Cohaesibacter sp. ES.047: one gene and its partner. The protein of the gene in region 1 interacts with the protein of each later gene in a pairwise test. Links are inferred from orthologs where the notes say so. Each region holds a gene or a part of one and is shown on either strand. Other genes may lie near its edges.

Evidence for each region.
Region 2: the proteins of CPH65_RS00895 (region 1) and grpE interact in binary tests that used the Escherichia coli proteins (3 or more experiments, as listed by UniProt). The link is inferred for Cohaesibacter sp. ES.047 from one-to-one orthologs.

The regions. Positions count from the first base shown.
Region 1 is NZ_LT907844.1:207,141-211,463, forward strand. Bases 745-3,643 are described here. They hold CPH65_RS00895 (Nramp family divalent metal transporter), read left to right. Parts: upstream 745-1,500; coding sequence 1,501-2,787; downstream 2,788-3,643. Other genes in these bases: mntR (manganese-binding transcriptional regulator MntR), read right to left, coding at 745-1,183; CPH65_RS00900 (DUF2161 domain-containing phosphodiesterase), read left to right, coding at 2,917-3,615. Outside these bases: CPH65_RS00885 (HAD family phosphatase), read left to right, coding at 18-704; more of mntR, read right to left, coding at 719-744; CPH65_RS00905 (NifB/NifX family molybdenum-iron cluster-binding protein), read left to right, coding at 3,743-4,132; galK (galactokinase), read right to left, coding at 4,212-4,323. UniProt on the Escherichia coli protein: H(+)-stimulated, divalent metal cation uptake system. Involved in manganese and iron uptake. Can also transport cadmium, cobalt, zinc and to a lesser extent nickel and copper. Involved in response to reactive oxygen.
Region 2 is NZ_LT907844.1:728,166-731,047, reverse strand. It holds grpE (nucleotide exchange factor GrpE), read right to left. Parts: upstream 1,832-2,882; coding sequence 1,169-1,831; downstream 1-1,168. Other genes in the region: hrcA (heat-inducible transcriptional repressor HrcA), read right to left, coding at 2,792-2,882; CPH65_RS03205 (hemerythrin domain-containing protein), read right to left, coding at 1,981-2,508; CPH65_RS03215 (LysR family transcriptional regulator), read left to right, coding at 1-762. UniProt on the Escherichia coli protein: Participates actively in the response to hyperosmotic and heat shock by preventing the aggregation of stress-denatured proteins, in association with DnaK and GrpE. It is the nucleotide exchange factor for DnaK and may function as a thermosensor.

The sequences.
Region 1 (4,323 bases):
GACAATGGAGCAATGATTTGACTGCGAACCTGCTTGCTGGCGTTGATGCCGTCATCTTCGATTTTGACGGTGTGGTGATTGACAGTGAACCCATTTCCCTTGGTGAGCTGGGTGTGACCCTGTCACAATTTGGCCTCGAGATGTCATGGCCAGAGCTGGTGACGTCCTTCATGGGCCATTCCGATATTGCGATTCAGGCCTATATCGAAGAAAAGATCGGCAAACCAACCGGTGACCTGTTCCCCGATGCGTGGCGTAAGCGCGTGAGGGAAGGCTTTGCCAAGTCATTGCCGGTCGTCGATGGCATTCCGGCGTTGTTCGAACGCCTAGACCGCGATGGCATTCCCCATTGCCTTGCAACAGGCAGCAGTCAGGCCCGTGTGGCCTTTGCGCTTGAGCAGATCGGCGAGACGGAGCGCTTTGCCGACACCGCCTTCAGCGCGGAACAGGTGAAAAATGGCAAACCCGCCCCGGACCTGTTTCTCTTTGCTGCGGACCAGCTCGGCGTAGATCCGGCGCGCTCCATGGTAATCGAAGACGGTCTTGCAGGCGTTGCGGGATCAAAAGCTGCCGGGATCGGGTTGATCGTCGGGTTTGTTGGGGCAAGCCACCTTAACGACGACGCGCTGCGCAAGGCACATGCCGAAAACCTGCGTGAAGCCGGAGCAACACACATCATCGAATCGATCTCAGACCTGTTGTAACGCGTCCCGCGCGGTCAGCTCTGTGACTTGAGATATTTCTCGAACGCTTCAAGCGTTCTTTGCGAGACATGGTGCTCGATGCCTTCGGCGTCGATCTCGGCGGTTTCGGGCGGCACGCCTACGGCAATCAGAAGCGAGACAACCGACCTGTGCCGGTCGCGGACACGGTCGGCCAGTGCGGCGCCCTCGTCGGTGAGAAAAATCCCCCTATAGGGGCGGGAAACCGCCAGCCCTTCCTTTTTCAATCGCGAGATGGCCTTGGTCGCGGTGGGGTGGGCCACGCCCATGCGTTCAGCAAGGTCGGCAACACGGGCCTCGCCATGCTCGGCAATCAGATCGCCGATCATCTCGACATAATCTTCCATCACCGCTTTGGCTTGCGCCTCACGCGCGCGGGCAAACCGTCTGGCTTGCGTGGCGTTTTCCCTTTTTCCCGCTGTCATTGCGTGGTCTGCCTGCCTCTTGGTGTTGATGCGCATTGAGAGGTGACGCACAGCACGAATGGCTTTGCCTGTCTCTCATTGTTAGACGCACAGAAATTAATATAGCCTTGGGTAAAGAATGCTCCCACGAAATGCAATTGGGAAATTGGCGCATATGAGTTTGACTTTGCAAAATGGCCGAACCCCAAACTGTGTTTAATAGTCGAGCCGCGACATTTTAGTACTTGGCATTAAAGTTAGCCGAGGCTATATTCTTCGCACAAGACGACATTTCATTGTTGCCTGAACCTTCTGGCTGTTTTCCGGCCAACGATCCATAAAACCCGCGTCAATTCAGATTTCAAGGCTCTTTCATGTTTGCAACCGACCAGACCCGCGAGGGAATGAATGCCGTATTGTCTGGTAAAAACCGCAGTTTCCGCGGGAAATTGCTCTTTGCTGGTCCAGCCATCATCGCGTCGGTCGCTTATATGGATCCGGGGAATTATGCCACCAACATTCAGGCAGGCGCCGGCTATGGCTATCGCCTTTTATGGGTCGTTCTGTTTGCCAATCTGATTGCGATGCTGTTTCAGGCCCTCTCGGCGCGCCTTGGAATCGTGACGGGCAAGAATCTGGCCGAGCTTTGCCGCGACAATTTTTCCGCGCCGGTGGTGTGGATTATGTGGGGCGTCAGCGAGATCGCTGCGATGGCGACGGATCTGGCGGAGTTTCTGGGTGGTGCCATCGGGCTCGCGCTGCTGTTCGAGATGCCGTTGATGGCAGGGATGGGCATCACGGCGATCGTGACTTACGGCATCCTCTTGTTTGAGAACCGAGGATTTCGGCCGATGGAGTTGATCATCGGCGCGATGGTCGGCGTGATCGGACTTTGCTATCTGGTCGAGATTTTTATCGCTCCGATCGCATGGGGTGATGCGGCCGTTGGCATGGTGACGCCGGAGTTGGCGGATGCAACCGCCCTGACCATCGCGATCGGCATCATCGGCGCAACCGTCATGCCCCATGCCATCTATCTGCATTCGGGGCTGACGCAATCGCGCAGCGAAATCCGCAATGAACAGCAACGCCGCAGGGTTCTGAAATTCTCCAACACCGAAGTGGTCATTGCGCTTGCCATTGCCGGCATGATCAACATGGCCATGGTGATGATGGCCTCCGCCGCTTTCCATCTGGGACATGAGGAAGTGGCCGAGATCGAAACCGCCTATCATACGCTGACGCCCCTGCTCGGCGGTGCTGCGGCTGCAGCCTTTCTTGTCTCGCTCATTGCATCGGGCATTTCCAGCTCGGTGGTTGGCACCATGGCCGGACAGATGATCATGCAGGGCTTTCTGCATTTCCGCATCCCCATCTGGTTACGCCGCCTCGTTACCATGGTCCCCGCCTTTGCTGTGGTTGCAATGGGTGTCAACGCCACGCAGGCGCTGGTCATCAGTCAGGTCATTCTGAGCATTGCGCTTCCCGTCCCGATGATTGCCCTGATCATCTTCGTCTCGCGTAAGGATATCATGGGACCTTATGCGAGCGGTCCGGTGATCCGGGTCCTTGCCATAGCGGGGGCGATGGCGGTTCTGACGCTCAATTTCGTGCTGCTTGCAGAAGTCTTTGGCGCACCGATCCCATTTATTGTCGGCTGAGGGTTCCCGTTTCCGAAGCTTCGCAAGAAGCCACATCCCAACGTGAGGCGATAAAGGGCGCATCACTCTGTTAACCTCTTTGCTCTCAAATGATTGAGAGGCACCAGAAGAGACGAATCAGACGGAACGATGCAGGAAACGGAACTCTACCCCCCGATCAAAGATTATCTCGAGGCTCAAGGCTATGAGGTGAAGGGCGAGATCGGAGCGGCTGATCTGGTCGCCTGCCGGGACGACGACGAGCCGGTGGTCGTCGAGCTGAAAGTCGGCTTTTCCCTTGCGCTGTTTCACCAAGCCATCGAACGACAATCGATGACCGACGCGGTTTATATCGCGGTGCCTGAAAGTAAGGGTGCGGCCTTCCAGCGATCCCTCAAGAACAATCGCTCCCTTTGCCGCCGACTGGGGCTTGGCTTGATCACGGTGCGTCTCAAGGACAATCTGGTAACAGTCCAACTCGATCCCGCGCCCTACAAGCCACGCAAGGTAAAGCCGCGCAAAGCGCGTCTCTTGCGCGAGTTTGCGCGGCGGGTGGGCGATCCGAACAGCGGCGGCTCCACGCGGCGGGGGCTGATCACATCCTATCGTCAGGATGCGCTCAAATGCCTCAAGCTTTTGTCTCTCAGCGGCCCGACCAAGGCCGCGATCGTCGCCCGCATGACCGGTGTGGATAGGGCCAGACCGATCCTGTCTGATGATCATTACGGCTGGTTCGAGCGGGTCTCCACGGGCATCTATCAGATGACCCCGAAGGGCGATGCCGCGCTGATTGAATATGCCAAGGAGCTCGAGGGACTTGAGGTGCCGCTTGAGGTCTCTGGCGCGTAGCCGCGTCATTGCGGCATCTTGTTATCCCGTTCTTGAAAGCCTATCTCAGACGTGCAGAGACAAAACTCAATCAGGCCTCCTCGTTGCCTCCTTCTGGACCTGCGCGGCCTGACACCGGAGCCAGACGTTGACTTCTTCACTCAAAATCGCCGTGACATCACAGAATTTCAAGACAGTGACCAACCATGCAGGGCGCGCACGCCGTTTTCTCGTCTATGGCGTCGAAACAGGGGCCGCCCCGGTCGAGATAGACCGCTTTGACCTGCCCAAAGAGATGTGCATTCACGAGCTTGGCGGTGCCGATGTGCCCCATCCGCTCGACGGTGTCGATGTGTTGATTTCCAACTCCTTCGGAGCAGGCTTTGCTCGCAACATGACCCGCAGGGGTGTGATTGCCAGCCTGACAGAGGAAAGCGACCCATTGCGCGCGATCGAAGACTATCAGGCCCATGGACAGCGACTGCCGGAGAAGACATGCACCAGCGGTCATCATCATAACCACGAGCATGGGCATTGATAGATTGGCAGCTGAATGGAGTCGCATGTAAAAAAGGGGCCGCAAGGCCCCTTCTTATTGTTCGCGATAACAATCCCGATCAGTTGATTGCGAGCACAGTGGTTTCCGGGAAGCGCGTGGTCATATCTTCGCACCAGCGATCGACCAACTCTTCCTTGACCAGAACCACAATCGAACCACCGAAGCCACCA
Region 2 (2,882 bases), 520 kb from region 1 along the record:
CTGGAAAAATGGCTTGGGAAACCGCTGTTCGTCAGACGATCAAACGCGGTGGAGCTGACAGAGCATGGTCGGGACATTCTCGATGATGTCACGCGCATTCTTGATGACATCGCCAGTCTTCTGCCGCGTGAGCGCGAACCAAGTGCCAAGCAGACAATCCTCATTGCCGCGCCTGCGATGCTCATTGACGGATGGTTGGCACCCGCTCTTGCTCACTTTTATGAAGACAATCCCGGCCTTTTGGTCACGTTGCAGCCAGCTGACCACCAGAAGTCTTTGCAAACCGACAACCGACCGGATTTTCTCATCAGCGATCAGGACAAGATCGCAGACGGCTTGCTGGCCGACTTTCTGTTCGATGATGCGCTTCTGCCCGTATGTAGCGCGCAGTTTCGGGATATTCTGGGGCTGAGGGATCGCACCAATTGGCACAGCGCCCCTCTCATCCATGACGCAACATCCCCCGATGACTGGCAGACATGGGCCAAAAGGCGCGCGCCTGACCTTGACGTTCACTGGAATGATGGCGCTCGCTATGCCAACCACTGGTTGGCGATCGAAGCCGCGCGTCAGGCCCACGGCATGTTCATGGCACATGAACCGCTGATTTCCGGGGCGCTAGATGAAGGTTCTCTTGTTGCGCTGGACGAGACGCCTCTATCACTGGGGAAATCTGTCAAGCTGATCCGGCGGCGCGGTCATGCCAGCCCGGCGGCCATCCAGTTTCGCGCCTGGTTGCTCGAACGCGTTCGAACCCGCTGAAAAGACAAAGACAACAGGCTGTCACCGCATTCCGAATAGGCTTGAAGAGACCAAAAAAAGAAAAGGAGACTCAAAAGAGTCTCCTTGAGAATGTGATCCATGGGCCTGACGCCAGCAGAGGAACGTCGAGGGGAGGAGAGAGACGCACTGGCAAACCCGAACCACAAGGTTGGAATAAATTTAATCCCGCCGCTTGGGCTCAACTTTGACAAAAATCATGTTTCGGATCCGAATTGCGCAGGAGAACTGCGACGAAACAGCGCACGTTCCCGTAAAAGATGAATGGTAAGGACCGATTCTCTTTTCGATTGAAGGTCTACGGATGACACGAAAAACCCTCCTGCCCCAAGGGACAGAAGGGTTGGATCATTGTTTCAAACAGAGCGACCCACCGGTCGCCGGAAGGTCAGACGCTCTTGTCGATGCCTTCAATGTCGGACGGATCGGCAGACGGGGCTTCCTGCTCATCAGGCTTGGCGACGAATTTCGGGCCACCCTTGGCAACGCCGACCATGGCCGGACGCAGAACGCGCGTTCCGATGACATATCCGGCCTGTACCACCTGCACCACCGAATTGTTGGGCACTTCGGGATTGGGTACTTCGAACATGGCCTGATGATAGTTGGGGTCGAATTTCTCCCCTTCTGGGTTCAGCTTCTTGACGCCGTGCTTCTCGAGCGTCTTGAGCATTTCCCGCTCGGTCATTGCGGTGCCATCCAAAAGTGCGCGCAACGTGCCTTCTGCATTGGCTCGCTCTTCATCGGGAATGGTTTCCAGCCCGCGGCGCAGATTGTCGGCCACCGCCAGCATGTCGCGCGCAAAGCTCGTCACCGAGAACTGCTTGGCGTCCTTGACTTCCTTTTCGGTGCGACGACGCAGATTTTCCATATCGGCAATCGTGCGCAGGAGCTGCTCCTTCATCTCGGCAGCGTCCCTTTCCAACTCGGCGATGCGCAATTCTGCGGCTTCCAGAGGATTGAGATACGGCTCTTCGGAAGTGGTATCCCCGGCCTGTGCCTCTGCAACTTGCTCTTCATCAGCTTCAGACTTTTGCATTTCGTCAGACATGTATTAGCCTCTAATTGGTATCTCGCTTCATGCCAGCAACTCGATAACCGGCACACGGGCTTTGGTTAGCCCCGGATATCGAGCTTTCTGACAGAAAAATCAAGTGCTGCGTCTGGATCAGTTGAATACTTCTGATCGTCGTGACGTCATTAGTAGCCGCCGAACTTTGCTTCACCCTGATCCATAAGCAGGGGCAGGATCAGATCTTCCTCATCTTCCAGATGGCGCATCAGACCGCTTAAAAGGCCTTTCGCTTCCTGCGCATAGATATCCAGCGCCTTGCGGGGATCCTGTTGACCTTCGCTCTGCAACACCTGGATGAAATCATTGGCGGCAGCGGCGTTGCGCTCGAGCATGTCATGCAGCAGATGGTGATCTTCGTCCAGAAGATCAAATCCCCCCTTCAGCCGATCGTCAGCGGCTGCGAAAACGGGAAAATATTGATAATCTTCAATCTGATGATGCCCGTTCAGCCCGCCAAGAAAGCTGTTGAGTCGTGGCGCGAACCATTGGGCGAACTCCATTGGTTGCATCTCGCCTTCCAGCGCCTTGTTGGTTCCTTGATCCATCATGGCGGCCATCTGGCGAAAATCGTCATGGCGGTCAAGCCAGAATTGTCCCAGACCGCCAATGGTATGGACTGTACCCCACTCGGCGCGAGGATATTGTTCAATCAAAACACGAAACTCTTCAGGAATTCCTGAGCGAGTCAAAAGAGATGGCTGGTTCACGAGGCTGGGTCTCTCCAGAACGCTTTGACGATAATCCGGGGTGCCAGATTAGATCGAAACGCTGCTTATCAGTATGTCAGTGTATGGTCGGGAACCGAAATTCCCGAAAATTGCTCTCGGCAAGATCAGGTATGATCCGAAACACAGATAGGTATTACACCATGGTTTTTGCAAGAGGCATCTTGTTTAGCGATCAAAAGGCGGAAATTTCAATCCTGGCATTAAGATCTCAAGACGGGTCAGACAGCATGCTGCTGAGCACCCGCGCGGTGTAATCGACCATGGGAACAATGCGGGCATAATTGAGCCGCGTCGGGCCG